DNA from 2 places in the Streptomyces sp. NPDC026394 genome. Region 2 is predicted to be linked to the other one. Evidence: riboswitches for the same ligand, from Rfam matches in the RefSeq annotation. Region 2 holds a riboswitch; the other holds the start of a gene.
What was found. A riboswitch is a leader RNA that binds a small molecule or an ion and turns the genes downstream of it on or off. The one in region 2 is predicted to bind glycine.
Positions count from the first base shown of each region.

Region 1: another riboswitch for glycine. It lies ahead of gcvP (aminomethyl-transferring glycine dehydrogenase); the one in region 2 lies ahead of gcvT (glycine cleavage system aminomethyltransferase GcvT).

Region 1 covers NZ_JBVHPX010000028.1:9,343-17,169, reverse strand. Annotated here, with positions in the region: gene ACZ4QV_RS37255 (glutamate-cysteine ligase family protein) at 1-734, opposite strand, end outside; gene ACZ4QV_RS37250 (hypothetical protein) at 1,356-1,943, shown strand; gene ACZ4QV_RS37245 (DUF5999 family protein) at 2,308-2,514, shown strand; gene gcvP (aminomethyl-transferring glycine dehydrogenase) at 2,675-5,560, opposite strand; glycine riboswitch at 5,749-5,846, opposite strand; gene ACZ4QV_RS37235 (PRC-barrel domain-containing protein) at 5,961-6,350, shown strand; gene ACZ4QV_RS37230 (DNA polymerase IV) at 6,254-7,827, opposite strand, start outside.
Region 2 covers NZ_JBVHPX010000001.1:660,555-668,381, forward strand. Annotated here, with positions in the region: gene glyA (serine hydroxymethyltransferase) at 1-267, opposite strand, end outside; gene gcvH (glycine cleavage system protein GcvH) at 325-699, opposite strand; gene gcvT (glycine cleavage system aminomethyltransferase GcvT) at 788-1,915, opposite strand; glycine riboswitch at 1,948-2,056, opposite strand; glycine riboswitch at 2,057-2,152, opposite strand; gene ACZ4QV_RS02835 (AAA family ATPase) at 2,409-3,161, shown strand; gene ACZ4QV_RS02840 (hypothetical protein) at 3,395-4,189, opposite strand; gene ACZ4QV_RS02845 (enhanced serine sensitivity protein SseB) at 4,386-5,183, shown strand; gene ACZ4QV_RS02850 (enhanced serine sensitivity protein SseB C-terminal domain-containing protein) at 5,358-6,164, shown strand; gene ACZ4QV_RS02855 (ABC transporter permease) at 7,079-7,827, shown strand, end outside.

The DNA.
Region 1 (7,827 bases), on a different contig from region 2:
ACGTCGGTGGCCTGCTGGAAGACCGGCGGGCGCGATTCGCGCCACAGTTCGCGGCCGAAGACGAACGGCGAGTTGGCGCCGACCGCGACCTGGACGGCAGCGATGGCCTGAGCCGCGTTCCAGACGGCGGGGAAGCGGTTCGGGGTGACCTGGAGGTGCAGTTGCACCGAGGTGCACGCGGCCTCGGGCGCGATGGAGGCCGAGGAGGAGACCAGCCGCTCGACGCCCTCCAGGTCGATCTCGAAGTCCTCGCCGCGCGCGGCCCGCATCTGGTCGTTGAGCAGGACGTAACGGTCGATCTCCGAGAGGTTGGAGGCGACCAGGTCCTCGGCGGCCAGGGTCGGCAGAATGCCGATCATCACGATACGGGCGGCCACCTCGGCGGCCTTGCGGTCGGCATAGGCCAGGCCCGTACGCAGTTCCTCGGCGAGCTGGTCGAGGACGCGTCCGGAGAGCCGGTGCGGAAGGATATTTACTTCAAGGTTGCACTGGGCCAGTTCGGTCTGGAAATCGCGGCTCGCGATGCGCTCCAGGACCTGTGAGTTCATCATGCGCGGCATACCGTCGGGACCGGCGAGATTCAATTCGATCTCCAGCCCCATCAGGTTCTTTGGACGGTCGAACCGCTTGTCGTTCAGCAGCCTCTGCAATCCCGTCAGGCACTCGTGCAGCTTTCTCCGATAGCGTTGCCGGTCGGTGAGACCGGTGCCGCCCGCCGCAACCTTCTCCCCCATCGGAGCGTCCCTCCTCATGTCGACGGGCCCGGCCCGGCAGGCCGTCCGGGGCTTTCCGGCAAGCGCCCGGCGGGCCGGGCTCCCCGGCGGGCCGGGCGATCGCGCTACGGTCGATGATGCCCGGCAATCCGATCGATAACGCCTCGGACGTGCGCCGGAACCGGTAGGCTCCGGGAGACGGACGGGCTGGCACATTCCGAGGGCATACCGTCGGGCCCGGAGGCCGTCTCAGGGTGTCGCGGTAAATGCCGTCGACATCCGTTGAATGACCGTCCGGATCCGGCCTACCGTGTTCACGACGGAATAGCAGGCCGCGGCGCCAGGCACCGCACAAAGGCACCGAAAAGGCCGTTCGGAGGGGTCTGGATTCCGCCTTGTCGGCAATCCGCGGAACGGCTAGCCGAAACACTTGGTGAACACACGTCGTATAAACTTCGCTGACGAGGCAGAGAGTTGGCGCCCAGCGTTGCGGTGTTCCACCGGGGCTGCGGCAAAGCGGCTGACCCCGCCGGGCCGACATCCCCGGTCGGCCAAGTACTGGCGCTCTGACCCCGCACGCTGACGACGCCGTCCGCACCATGCCCAGCACCACCGTGTCTCCCAAGTGAGAGGCGACCCACCATGCCGCTGCATGTCCCCCCTGCCCCCGCGCCTGCCCTCCGCAGCGTCCTCGCCGCCCTCGGTTCCCCCACCGCCGTGCGCGAGGCCCGTACCCCCGCCCTCCGTGCCCACCAGGGCCCGCTGAGCCCCGAACTCCCCCTTCCCGTATACGTGTTGGACGATGTCAGCCACCCTGCCGGGCCGCCCCGTACCCGGCTCACCGGCTGGCGTTTCCTGATCCGCAGCGGCGAACGGTCGGTGGCGACCGCGGAAGCCATGCTCACGGCCGACGGCTGGACCTTCTCGCATTTCTGTGAGGGCCCCTACGTCACGTCGACCGAACGGGCACTGCGTCAGGCGGAGTCCGTACCGACCCCGTACCAGCCGCGGCTGCTGTCCGTGCCGGAGCTGTACATGCTCACTTTGTGGCTGCATCACGACGTCTCGGCGGACGGCTCCGAGGGGGTGCCCGCCCCGGGCGACGTCCTCGTCCCCTTGGCGCCGGCCCCGCCGGGCATCGCCGCCCACCGGCCGCACCGGGTGGCGGACCTGCTGCCCCGGCTGACCCTGCGCCTCGCACCGGTGCCCCTGCTGGGGTCGCCGGCCTGAGACCCGGCAGGGGGTCCGCCACGGCGACCGGCCGAGGTCGTACGACACAACCGCGCACCGGAGCACACCGCCTCACAGGAACGCGCCCCGCGCCCTTCACGGACGCGGGGCGCTCCGCTGCGCTCACCCGCGCGGAGTACGCTGCCGCCGAGCTCCCAACGCCCCGTGACGGGGACGCACTTGAAATGAACCGACCGCACGGGTGATGCGTCATTATCTAGTGAGTGCCGCTGCAGCCAAATCCCTGCGGAATCCGGCCCGTGGGGCAACACTGGTATCGACCTACTGAAACGGGGGAGCGGCCATGAGCATCTCGTCGAGCCGCAGGACGAATCAGACCACATCGCAGCGAAAGACATCATCCATGTGCCAGCACCAACCGCCGTGCCCGACCGCAGACTCCGCCGACCGGGAGGCCGCCCATCTCGTGGCGCACCACCCGGAGCAGGGCTGGAGCCTGCTGTGCAACGGTGTCCTCCTGTTCGAGGACACCGGTGAACTGCTGCCGGACGGCCAGGTCATCGCGCCGCACCGGGTTCTGGGCACGCCGCACGTGGCCACCGCCGCCTGATCACCTCAGCGCACGGAACCACGCGAAACCGCACAGCACGGCACAGCACGGACCGACTGCCGGCTGACAAGAGAGCACAACGGACAACAGGGCCCCCGGCGTCGACGCCGAGGGCCCTTCGCATGCCGCGCGCTCACGAACGGTGCGCGCCGACGGCGGATCAGCCGTCGTACTCCTCCATGGGCGGGCAGGAGCACACAAGATTGCGGTCACCGAACGCACCGTCGATGCGGCGCACCGGCGGCCAGTACTTCTCCGCCGCCTCGACGCCGGCCGGGAAGACCGCCTCCTCACGGGTGTACGGATGCGGCCACTCGCCGCCGAGCGCGGCCGCGGTGTGCGGGGCGTTGCGCAGCGGGTTGTCGTCCTTGTCCCACTCCCCCGAGCCGACCTTGTCGATCTCCGCGCGGATCGCGATCATCGCTTCGCAGAAGCGGTCCAGCTCGTGCAGGTCCTCGCTCTCGGTCGGCTCGATCATCAGCGTGCCGGCCACCGGGAAGGACATCGTCGGCGCGTGGAAGCCGTAGTCGATCAGCCGCTTGGCGACGTCGTCGATGCTCACCCCGGTCGCCTTGGTCAGCGGCCGTACGTCGATGATGCACTCGTGCGCGACCAGGCCGCCGGGGCCGGTGTAGAGCACGGGGTAGTGCGGCTCCAGGCGCTTGGCGATGTAGTTGGCGCCGAGCACCGCGACCTGGGTGGCGCGCGTGAGGCCCGCGCCGCCCATCAGACGGACGTACGCCCAGGAAATGGGCAGGATGCCCGCGGAACCCCACGGCGCCGCGGAGATGGGACCCACACCCGTCTCCGGGCCCGCGGTGGGCTGCAGCGGGTGGTTGGGCAGGTACGGCGCCAGGTGGGCGCGCACGCCGACCGGGCCGACGCCGGGGCCGCCGCCGCCGTGCGGGATGCAGAAGGTCTTGTGCAGGTTCAGATGCGAGACGTCGCCGCCGAACTTCCCGGGCTCGGCGAGGCCGACCAGCGCGTTGAGGTTGGCGCCGTCCACGTACACCTGACCGCCCGCGTCGTGCACGGCCGCGCAGATCTGCGTGATGTGCTCCTCGAACACGCCGTGCGTGGACGGGTAGGTCACCATCAGCACCGCGAGCTGGTCCCGGTACTGCTCGATCTTGGCGTGCAGGTCGTCGGTGTCCACCTCGCCGTCCTCGCCGGTCTTGACGACGACGACCTTCATGCCGGCCATCACGGCGCTGGCGGCGTTGGTGCCGTGCGCCGAGGACGGGATCAGGCAGACGGTGCGCTGCTCGTCACCGTTGGCGCGGTTGTACGCCCGTACGGCCAGCAGGCCGGCCAGTTCACCCTGCGAACCGGCGTTCGGCTGGATGGAGACCTTGTCGTACCCGGTGACCGTGGCCAGCCGCTCCTCCAGCTCCGCGATGAGCGTGAGGTAGCCCTGCGCCTGCTCGACCGGCGCGAAGGGGTGCAGCTGCCCGAACTCGGGCCAGGTGACCGGCTCCATCTCGGTCGTCGCGTTCAGCTTCATGGTGCACGAGCCGAGCGGGATCATGCCGCGGTCCAGCGCGTAGTCCTTGTCCGCCAGGCGGCGCAGGTAGCGCAGCATCGCGGTCTCGGAACGGTGCTGGTGGAAGACCGGGTGCGTCAGGTACGCGTCGCCGCGCAGCAGCCCCTGCGGCAGCGCGTCGGCCACGGTCGCGTCGAGCTGCTCGATGTCGGCCTGGACGCCGAAGGCGCTCCACACCGCGTGCACCTGCGCGCGTCCGGTGGTCTCGTCACAGGCGACGCCCACCAGGTCGGCGTCGACCAGCCGCAGGTTGACGCCGGCTTCGCGGGCCGCCGCGACGGCCGCGGCGGCCCGGCCCGGCACCCGTACGGTCAGCGTGTCGAAGTAGCCGTCGTGCACGACCTCCACCCCGCCCGCCCGCAGGCCCTCCGCGAGTATGGACGCGTAGCGGTGGGTACGGCGCGCGATGGCCGCGAGGCCGTCCGGGCCGTGGTAGACGGCGTACATGCCCGCCATCACCGCGAGCAGCACCTGCGCGGTGCAGATGTTGCTGGTGGCCTTCTCCCGGCGGATGTGCTGCTCACGCGTCTGGAGGGCGAGCCGGTACGCCTTGTTGCCGTCGGCGTCCACCGAGACGCCCACCAGCCGGCCCGGCAGGCTGCGGGCGAACTTCTCCCGTACGGCCATGAATCCGGCGTGCGGGCCGCCGAAGCCCATCGGGACGCCGAAACGCTGCGTGGTGCCGACGGCGATGTCGGCGCCCAGCTCGCCCGGCGAGGTCAGCAGCGTCAGCGCCAGCAGGTCGGCGGCGACGGTCACGATCGCGCCCAGCTCGTGCGCCTGCTCGATGACGGCACGCGGATCCCGTACGGCACCGGAGGCGCCCGGGTACTGGAGCAGCACGCCGAAGACGCCACGCTCGGCGGCCTCCGCCGGGATGCCCTCGGACAGGTCGGCCACCACGACCTCGACGCCGGTCGGCTCGGCGCGGGTCTCGATCACGGCGACGGTCTGCGGCAGGCAGTCGGCGTCGACCAGGAAGACGCCCTGCTTGACCTTGCCCACACGACGCGAGAGGGCCATCGCCTCGGCCGCGGCCGTGCCCTCGTCCAGCAGCGAGGCGCCGGAGGTCGGCAGTCCGGTCAGGTCGGCGACCATGGTCTGGAAATTGAGCAGCGCTTCGAGCCGGCCCTGGGAGATCTCCGGCTGGTACGGGGTGTAGGCCGTGTACCAGGCGGGATTCTCCATCACGTTGCGCAGGATCACCGGCGGGGTGAACGTGCCGTGGTAACCGAGGCCGATCATCGGGGCGAGCACCTGGTTGCGGTCCGCGAGCGCCCGCAGCTCGGCGAGGACCTCGGCCTCCGTGCGGCCCTGGGGCAGGCCCAGCGCCTCCGCGCTCTTGATCACGTCCGGTACGGCGGCCGCGGTCAGTTCGTCCAGCGATCCGAACCCGACCTGCGCCAGCATCTTGGCCTGGGCCTCCGGGCCGGGGCCGATGTGCCGCTGCTCGAACGGGGTGCCTCGTTCCAGCTCGGTCAGGGAGCTGCGGGTGGTGGTCATCTGCGGGGGCCTCCTGGTCGTTTCGACCTGCGCGGGGCACCACGGCGCTGGTGCCCGGACGGCCTCCCCCTCTGTCATCTCAACCTGAGAGCTTCACCGGTCCCGCACGCGGAACCGGCTTTCACCGTCGGTGAGGAAGGGTTCCGGCGCTGTGCCCGCCCGTGGCCCGCCCTGCTTTCCAGAGTGACCTCGTCCATGCGGTACGTGAGCCTGAGAGATTCCGGGGAGGAGTTGCTCCTTCGGCGCCTACGCCAAGATCGACGAAGGACTCTCCCGCATGGGGTCGACAGCCGCTCGCCAGCCTACCAGCGCGGCGAACGGACGTTCCTTCGAGTGGCCGGGGCATGAATTGTGCCGTTTGGTAGTTGTCACAAGGCAGTTGCGACCACTTGGAGGGACCGTGCAGACCGATATCGATCCCCGCAGCTTGATCGGCCGCAAGGCGTTCGACAAGAACGGAACCAAGATCGGCACCGTCGACGAGGTGTACCTGGACGATGCGACCGGTGAACCGGAATGGGCGGCCGTACGCACCGGGATCTTCAGCCGGGACGCGTTCGTGCCCCTGGAGCCCAGCGATCTGGTCGACGAGGCGCTGCACGTCCCCTACGACCGCAAGCTGATCAGGGACGCGCCGGACTTCGGAGTGGGCCGCCACCTCTCGCCGGAACAGGAACTACAGCTCTACCACCACTACCGTCTGGACATTCCGGCCCCCGATCCCAAGCCCGGGTCGGACGCCGCGCCGGCCGACACGGAGTTCGGGCGGGTGGCCGGCGCCGAGGACTGAGCACCGGGCGGAGGAGTTCCGTGGGCGCCGGGCTCCTCCGTCATGCCGTCGCCGGGCCCGCCGGGCTCCTCCGTCACGCCCTCGCCGGACCCGCCGCCCTCGCCGGACCCGCCGGCCTCGCCCGATCCGCCGGGCCCGTTCGCGTTCCCGGCCTCGCCCTCGCCACGGCCGCCGGGGCCGCCCGCCCCGCCGGGCAGGCCGTCGCGCCACCCGTCCGGCGGACCGCCCACCAGCGGCAGCGGCTCCCCGGGCCGCAGCGCGGGGTCCTCGACCGGAAACGTGCGCACCCGCCCGGGCCCGGACCACGGCTGTTCGAACCGTACGGTCACCCGGCCCACGCCGCTGCCCTGCACCCAGCCCGCCCCGTGCTCGTCATGGATCACGTCGAGCCCCGGGAGCCAGCGCCGGGGCCGCTCGGGCTCGTCGGCGGCCATCCGCGCGGCCTCGTCGGCCGCCCGGCGCGCCCGCTCGGCCTCCTCCTCGGCCGCCTTCTCCGTCGCCACCTGGGCGAACAGGTCCTCCTGTGTGAAGTCCGCGAGGCCGGTCACCCCCACGCCCAGCAGCCGTACGCCGCCCGTCGTGTCCACCAGGTCCAGCAGCCGGGCCGCGGCCTCCCGCACCACGCCCTGGTCGTCCGTGGGCCCGCGCAGCGTCTCCGACCTGGTCAGCGTCGAGAAGTCGTAGTTACGCACCTTGATCACGACGGTCCGGCCGGACCGCCCGGCCGCCCGCAGCCGCTGCACACACCGGTCAGCCAGCCGCGTCACCTCGGCGCGCACCCGCGTCCGGTCCGTCAGGTCCACCTCGAAGGTGTCCTCGACCGATATCGACTTCGCGTCCCGCTCGGCCACCACGGGCCGCTCGTCGCGGCCCAGCGCCATCGCGTACAGCCCGGCGCCGTGCGCCCTGCCCAGCAGCCGTACGAGCTCCGCCTCGCCCGCCTCCGCCGTCTCGGCGACCGTGTGGATGCCCGCCCGGCGCAGCGTCTCCGCCGTGGCCGGGCCGACGCCGGGCAGCGTACGCACCGTCATCGGGCCGAGCAGCTCCCGCTCCGTGCCGGGCTCGATGACCACGAGGCCGTCCGGCTTGGCCTGCTCCGAGGCGATCTTGGCCAGCATCTTGGCCCCGGCCAGCCCCACCGACCCGGTCAGCCCCGTCCGGCGCCGGATGTCCCGCCGCAGCCGCTCCCCCACCGCCCGCACCGCCGCGGTGTCCGCCGCGACGCCGCCCGCTTCCAGGTCCACGAACGCCTCGTCCAGGCTGAGCGGCTCCACCAGCGGCGACAGCTCGTGCAGCAGCTCCATCACCACGTCGCTGACCTGGCGGTACAGGGTGAAGCGCGGCGTCAGGTACGCCGCGTTCGGACAGCGGCGGCGGGCCTGCGCGGTGGGCATGGCGGAGCGCACCCCGAAAACCCGGGCCTCGTACGAGGCCGTGGAAACCACGCCGCGCGGGCCGATCCCGCCGACCACCACGG
Region 2 (7,827 bases):
CTCGGCCCCGAAGAGCGCCTTGATGCGGTCGATGGCGATCCGCTCGACCACGTCGACGTGCTCGCAGCCGCCGTAGTAGCGGCGGCCCGGGTAGCCCTCGGCGTACTTGTTGGTGAGGACCGAGCCCTGGGCCTCCATGACGGCGGCCGGGGCGAAGTTCTCCGACGCGATCATTTCGAGGGTGGACTGCTGACGGTGGAGCTCGGCGTCGACGGCGGCGGCGACGTCGGGGTCGAGCTCGTGGAGTGAGCTGTTCAGAAGCGACATGACTCTTCCTGGGGGTACGCGGGGCACGGGGCCCCGCCAGGCGGCGGGTGGGCGGGCTCAGCCGGTGAAGGCGGTGTACTCGTCGGCCGAGAGCAGGTCGTCCGGCTCGCCGCTGACCTTCACCTTGAACAGCCAGCCGCCCTCGAACGGGGCGGTGTTCACCAGCGAGGGGTCGCTCACCACGTCCTCGTTGATCTCCGTGACCTCGCCGTCGACGGGGGAGTAGAGATCGCTGACGGACTTGGTCGACTCCAGCTCACCGCAGGTCTCGCCCGCGGTGACCGTGTCACCGACCGCGGGGAGCTGCACGAAGACGACGTCGCCGAGCGCGTTGGCGGCGTGCTCGGTGATGCCGATCGTCGAGACGCCCTCCTCGGCGGCCGACAGCCACTCGTGCTCCTTGCTGTAGCGCAGCTGCTGGGGGTTGTTCATGTCTTGATTCTCCTGGATACGGTGGCGTGCTCGGTGCAGGGGTCTTGACAGGTGAGACGGGAGTGCGTCCGGGGCGGAGCCGCGGGCGTCACTTCCGGCGCTTGTAGAACGGCAGAACCACGACCTCGTACGGCTCATGGGTGCCACGGATGTCCACCGCCACATCGGCGGTGCCGGGCGCGGCGTGCGCGGCGTCCACGTACGCCATGGCGACGGGCTTGCCGAGGGTGGGCGAGGGGGCGCCGGAGGTGACCTCGCCGATGACGGCGCCGTCGGCGTCCACGACCGGGTATCCGGCGCGCGGGACACGGCGGCCCTCGGCGATCAGGCCGACCAGCTTGCGCGGCGGGTTGGCCTCGGCGCGGTCCCGGGCCGCCTCCAGGGCGGCGCGGCCCACGAAGTCGCCGCCGTTCGTCGTCTTCTCGAACTTCACGACCCGGCCCAGACCCGCGTCGAACGGGGTGGTGCCGGTGGTCAGCTCGTGCCCGTACAGCGGCATGCCCGCCTCCAGGCGCAGCGTGTCCCGGCAGGACAGGCCGCAGGGGACCAGGCCCGCGTCCTGGCCGGCCTCGGTCAGCGCCTCCCAGAGGGCCACCGCGTCCGAGGGGCGGACGAACAGCTCGAAACCGTCCTCACCGGTGTATCCCGTACGGGCGATCAGCGCCGGGACTCCGGCGACGGTACCGGGCAGCCCGGCGTAGTACTTCAGCCCGTCCAGGTCGGCGTCGGTGAGGCCCTTGAGGATGCCGGGGGACTCCGGGCCCTGCACGGCGAGCAGCGCGTACGCGTCCCGGTCGTCGCGCACCTCGGCCGCGAAGCCGCTCGACCGCTCGGTGAGCGCGTCCAGCACGACCTGCGCGTTGGAGGCGTTGGCGACGACCATGTACTCCGTCCCGCCGAGGCGGTAGACGATCAGGTCGTCCAGGATGCCGCCCTCGGCGTCACAGATCATGGTGTAGCGGGCGCGGCCGACGGCGACGCCGCCGATGTTGCCGACCAGCGCGTAGTCCAGCAGGTCGGCGGCGCCGGAGCCGGTGACGGTGATCTCGCCCATGTGCGAGAGGTCGAACAGGCCGGCGCGGGTACGGACGGCGACGTGCTCGTCACGCTCGCTGCCGTAACGCAGCGGCATGTCCCATCCGGCGAAGTCGGTCATGGTCGCGCCGAGGGCGCGATGCGTCGCGTCCAGCGCGGTGCGGCGGGGGGCTTCGGTCATGGTGGTGGCTCCCGGGCATGGGTGACAAGACGGTCTCCCCATCTGTCATCGGAACCTGAGAGGTTCACCGGAAGGCCGTGACCGGTCCCGGCTTGCACCTTGGGTGGAGCCACACCACGGCGGCCCGCTTTTCAGATCTGCCTCGCCCGCGCGGTATCGGGGCCTGAGAGATTCAAGGGAGGACTTGCTCCTTCGGCGCCCCGCCGTGACGGCCGGGGACTCTCCCGCGCGGATTCAAGCGGCCGGTATGGAGTTGGCTGAGCGTGGCACCCGTACCAGGACGCGCACGGTGGTGCGCCGTCCGGCACTTGGCGCGCACATCATCGCACGGGATCGCCGGATACAGGAGCCCTGGTCGTACCGGTGTTCGCAGGGGTGTCACGACAGTGTCCTGGGACTGTACGGATCGTGGGATTCCCTTGAAGCGCATTACCTTTTCTTGACACTCTGCGGGTAAGGGGACGGAATCACCGGACCGGGAGGGGCGATCACGGTGCACAGGCAGGCCGCACTCGCGACAAGTCCGGGAGGCGCGCCCCCGGGCTGTGTCCCGGAGCCGGTTCCGGCCGCCGTGCCGGGGCCCCGGCGGCTGCCGCTCGGGGTGGTGCGCCCCGGCCGGGCGCGTGCCGCGGCGCCGGACGCGCCGGCGGTGGACGTCGTCGACCTCAGGGACCGCGGCACCCCGCGCGAGGCGGCCGAGCTGCACTTCGCGGCGGGCGACGTGGTGGTGGTCTCCGGCCTGCCGGGCAGCGGCAAGAGCACGCTCATGATCCGGGTGGTGCCCGCCCTCGACGCGCGCGGCGCCGCCGTGCACCGCATCGACTCGCAGGACGTACGGGAACGCTGGGAGCGCGGCAGGCTGCGCCGGATTCCGTACGCGCTCTACCGGCCGCTGGTCAGGGCCTCCCACTACCTGGGGCTGCGGCGGGCGCTGCGATCCGGCGGCAGTGTGGTGGTGCACGACTGCGGCACGCTGACGTGGGTACGCCGCTGGCTCGCGCGCGAGGCCCGGCGCGGCGGGCGTGGCCTGCACCTGGTGCTGCTGGACGTACCGCCGGAGGTCGCGCTGTCCGGACAGCGCTCGCGCGGACGCGGAGTTTCCGGGTACGCCTTCGCCCGGCACCGGCGCGCGGTACGGCGGCTGGCCGCCCGCGCCCGGGCGGCCCGGCTCCCCGCGGGCTTCACCTCGGTCGTCCTGCTGGACCGGCCGGCGGCGGGCGCACTGCGGCAGATCGCCTTCGAGTGAGGGTCGCCGACGGGTACCCGCGAGGGGCGCCGTCGGGCACGAGCGGGGCCGCCATCGGGAACGAGTGAGGCCCGCCTCCCAAGGGGCGGGCGTCCGTACCCGTCGTTCCGGCCCGGAGTGCCGGACACCTGACGGGCCGTACGGAACCTTCCGTACGGCCCGTCACGACCGGTCCTAGTCCAGGCATATCTCCCGCATCTGCGCCTCCTCCGGACGCTCGGCGCCGGGCCGATCTAGAGGCCCAGGGCCTTGAGCAGCACGGTCGGCAGCGAGAGCACCGAGTTGACCAGCGAGGGGACGCCCTGCTGCTGCGCCTCGGCGGGCTGCTGACGCTGCGCGTCGGCGGGCGGCTGCGCGTCGGCGGCCGGCTGCGGGTCGGCGGCCGGCTGGGCGCCGTCACCCGGCCGCGGGTCGCTGATCGGCGCCTTCGGCTGGGCGGCCGACTGGTCGTCCGCCGCGTCCGCGCCGTCCGCCGGCTCCGCGGCGGGCCGGGCCGGACGGTCGGCCGCCGGAGCGGCGGCGGGCTGGGCGGCCGGCTGCTGCAGGCCGCCGAGGAGCTTGTCCAGACCCAGGATCTTGAAGATGTCGGTGACGGACCGGGAGACCGAGCCGGTCAGGGTCGCGGAGTCGGTGTCTTCCTCGGGGACCGGCGCCCGGCGCTCGATCAGCTCGTCCAACTGCGTGCGCAGGTCCTGCGAGACCCTGCGCAGCCGGAGGGAGTCGGCCGTCACCGTGCGGTCGGAGTCCTCGTTCAGCTGGTCCGCCAGCCGCTGCGCGTCCTGGAGGACCGTGTCCAGACGGGTGCGGGCGGACCGCACCTCCACGGAGTGGCCGCGGCTGTCGGCCGACTTCTCGGCCAGTTCGGCCGAGGCGTCCGCCAGCCGGCCGATGTCGTCGACGACGATGCTGTGGTTGCGAACCGGGGGCTCGGGGCCTTCCGCCGCGGTCGCGGAGCCCATGGCCCCGAGGGCGAGGGCGCCGGCGGTGGTGGCGCAGACGAGGGCGGAGGCGGTCCGGTGCGTTGCCATCAGGAGACGTGCCTTTCTGTAGGAACGGCAGGGCAAGATCACCCTGGAGCCACCTTGAGAGGGGTGTGTACGGTCCGCAACCGCTCGCGCGCGTTCGGTGGTCCCCCGGACGCACCAGGGCCCCGGCCGCCTGCTGGCGTTAGGGTCGTCGACCAGGTAAAGCGCGGTACGAGCGGTACGGAGCGGGTGGGTGGAGATGGACTTTCCGGAGCAGGGCATTCCGCGGCTGGAGTGGCCCGCCAACGAACTGGAGGAGGTGCTCGCCGCCTCGGTGGGGCACCCCGGGGCCGGCGCCCGCATCGTCGAGGTGCTCGGCCGCAGCCGGATATGGGTGCCGCTGCCCAAGGGCGGCGGCCCGGAGAGCGCCGGGATGGGCCGGGCGGGCCTGGACCTGCCCACCGTCGAGATCGGCTCGGCCGCGTACGTCCCGGTCTTCAGCTCCGAGCAGGAATTCCAGCGGGTGGCCGGGCCGCACCTGTCCTTCGCCGTCGCGCCGGCCGCCGAGTTCGCGCGCGGCCTGCCCCCGCTGCTCGGTATCGCCGTCAACCCGGAGGGCACGGTCGGTGTACCGCTGCCGCCGGACGCGGTGGCCGAGCTGTGCCGGACCGGCCGTCCGGACCAGCCGGGTGCGCCGAGCGGCGCCCGGGTCAGGCTGTTCGAGCCGGACTGGCAGGAGGAGCCGGTGGACTTCCTGGCCGCGGCCGGGCTGGAGTTCTCGTCGGCGGGATTCGTGGTCACCGCGCGGCGCGCGCTGGCCAGCATCGAGGGGGACGCGCCCGCGCTGTTCGTCGGCGTCCAGGTGGACGCCGCGGCCGTCGCGCCGCACGACCCGGCCGTACGGGACGCGGTGACCGCCGCCCTCGGGCGGGCGCTCGGCGGGGCACCGCTGGCCTGGCCCGTCCAACTGGTCATGCTGGACCTCGCGCAGGGCGATCCGGTCGCCGACTGGATGCTGGAGCGGGTCCGGCCCTTCTACTCCCGCGACGCCGTCTAGCCGTTCAGGCCCCACGTCGCCACGCCCCCGGCGCCCCGGCACGCCCAGGGCGCCCCTTCCCGTGACCGCAAGCCGTGTGTGCTGATCCGTCCGGGGCCCGGACGCAGGCTCTAAGCTGTTGTTGCAACCGGCAGGCGTACCCCACGTGCCTGCCGACAGGAAGGGACGGACCACGTGAGCGCGGGTGCGCATCAGGGAGCGGCTGCCGGGCAGGTCGAGCAGATGCTGCAGCAGGTCTCGCCCGGCCGGTACGACGCCTACGAGGCGTTGCTGCAAGCGCTCGCCGCCGGTCAGGTCTGGATGCTGCTCTGGCACGGCCAGGCCGGTTCGCCCGATGCGCAGTACGGCAACATGGAGGTCGACGGGCTCGGCTACGCGCCGTGCGTGACCTCCGCCCCCGAACTCGCCGCCAGCGGCTGGAACCGTGCCCACGAGGTCGTCTACGGACGGGACATCGCGGCCACCCTCTTCCCCGACCGCTGGGGCCTGTGGCTCAACCCGCACGCCCCCGGCGGCGGCGTCGGCATTCCGTGGCTGGACCTGCGGCGCATCGCGGGCGGCCTGGACCGGCTGCCGGCCGGTCCGCTGCGGATCACCGAACCGGCCATCGAGATTCCCCAGTTCTACGCCCTCCTGGGGCAGAACGCGCACCGCACGCCCGCGGTGCGCTCCCTGCGCCGGGCCTGGGTGCAGCCCGCCCTCGGCGCTCCGTACCTGGCCATCGGCCTGGACCTGTACGACACGGGGCAACCGGCCGTGGACTCGGTACGGTTGATGATCCAGCAGTCCATCGGCGCGGTGCCGGAGGGGCTGCCCGTCTCGACGGTCGCGATGAACGACGAGTACGACCCGGTCGGTATGTGGATGCGGGCCAACGCGCGGCCGTTCTTCGACCGGGACGCCTACGCGGCGGGCCCGGTGCCCGCGCCCGCCCCAGCCCCCGCCCCGTCCTACGGGTACGGCTACCCGCGCGCGTACTGAGCCTGCCGCCCTGCTCCCGCCCGGCTCCCGTCTGAGCCCTGTCTGCCATCCGGCACCCGCCTGCCGCCCGGACTCTGCCTGCTGTCCGGCCCCCGCCTGCTGCCCGGGCCCTGCCTGTCTTCTGCGGGCCTCGGCCTTTCCGTGGCTCCAGGCCCCGAGGCGGTGGGCTCGCGGCGCACGGATCGCGCGCCTATGAGGGCGAATCGAACGGCCACGTCCCCCCAGCAGGGGGTTACCCAAGGGGCGTGAGCGGGAACCGCCCCGCTCCGGACCGGCCCGCGCCGGACCGCCCCGCGCCCGACCGGCCCGCGCCGACCCGCCCCAAGCCGACCCGCCCCGCGCCCAACATCGCCCCCGCCCAACGTCGCCCCCGCCCAACGTCGCCCCCCGCCGCTCCCCGGGCCGAATTGGGCGATCCTGCCCGGAAGTTGAGCCCTGACCGGCTCCGCGCGAACCGCTCAGTCGGGGCGTGTGTCCGCATAACGGCGAGCCGTGGGCTACATCACAGTTACGCATCCATTCCCGGCCAGGGCTGGTGAGTGATCGCAACTCGGATGAAGACTCCCGCAGCAGAGGGTTTCGGCCCTGTGTACGAGATGCACCGCTCGTCGTCGCGTGACGTTCCGCGACTTCTGCTCCGCCTGCAACATCCGCAAGACCTGCAACACCTGTACTCGCAACACCTGTACCCGCATTGCCCGCAGTACAAGCATCAGTTGCTCCAGCTGTTCCAGAGCTCTCCTCGTTGCACCAGCAGCACCATTCGCACCAGGGCATTTCCCGCACCAGAGCACCACTCGCACCAGAAGAACCACCTCGCACCAGACGCACCACTCGCACCAGTGATGTGAACCAGGCCGCTGACCGCGGCGCGCATGGGCCGGCGGCGCCGGCCGAGAGGGGTCAAAGGCACCGTGACCGCACCGATCGAGACCACCGGGGCGGCTGCCGAGGCGCAGCCGGAAGCGGTGCTGGAAGGCGTCGAGAGCAAGAAGATCGAGGGACGCTCGCTCGGCCAGATCGCCCTGCTGCGCTTCCGGCGCGACAAGGTCGCGGTAGCGGGTGCCATCGTTGTCATCCTGCTCATCGTGATCGCGGCGCTCTCCCGGCCGATCCAGTCCTGGCTGGGTCTGGACCCCAACAGTCCGAACCAGGACCTCATCGACCCCAACACCACGCTGCCCAAGGGCGAATTCGGCGGCATGAGTCTGGACCACCCGCTCGGCGTGGACCCGAAGTTCGGCCGTGACCTGCTCGCGCGGGTGCTGGAGGGCTCCTGGGTCTCGCTGATCGTGGCGTTCGGCGCGACGCTGCTGTCGGTGGCCATCGGCACCGTGCTCGGCGTGGTGGCCGGCTTCTACCGGGGCCGGGTGGACGCGCTGATCAGCCGGCTGATGGACGTCTTCCTGGCGTTCCCGCTGCTGCTGTTCGCCATCGCCATCTCGGCCTCGCTCCAGGGCGGCGCCTTCGGGCTCGAAGGGCTGCCGCTGCACATCTCGGTCCTGATCTTCGTGATCGGATTCTTCAACTGGCCGTACATGGGCCGGATCGTGCGGGCCCAGACGCTCTCGCTGCGCGAGCGGGAGTTCGTGGACGCCGCGCGCGGCATGGGTGCCCGCGGCCCGTTCATCCTCTTCCGGGAGCTGCTGCCCAACCTGGTCGG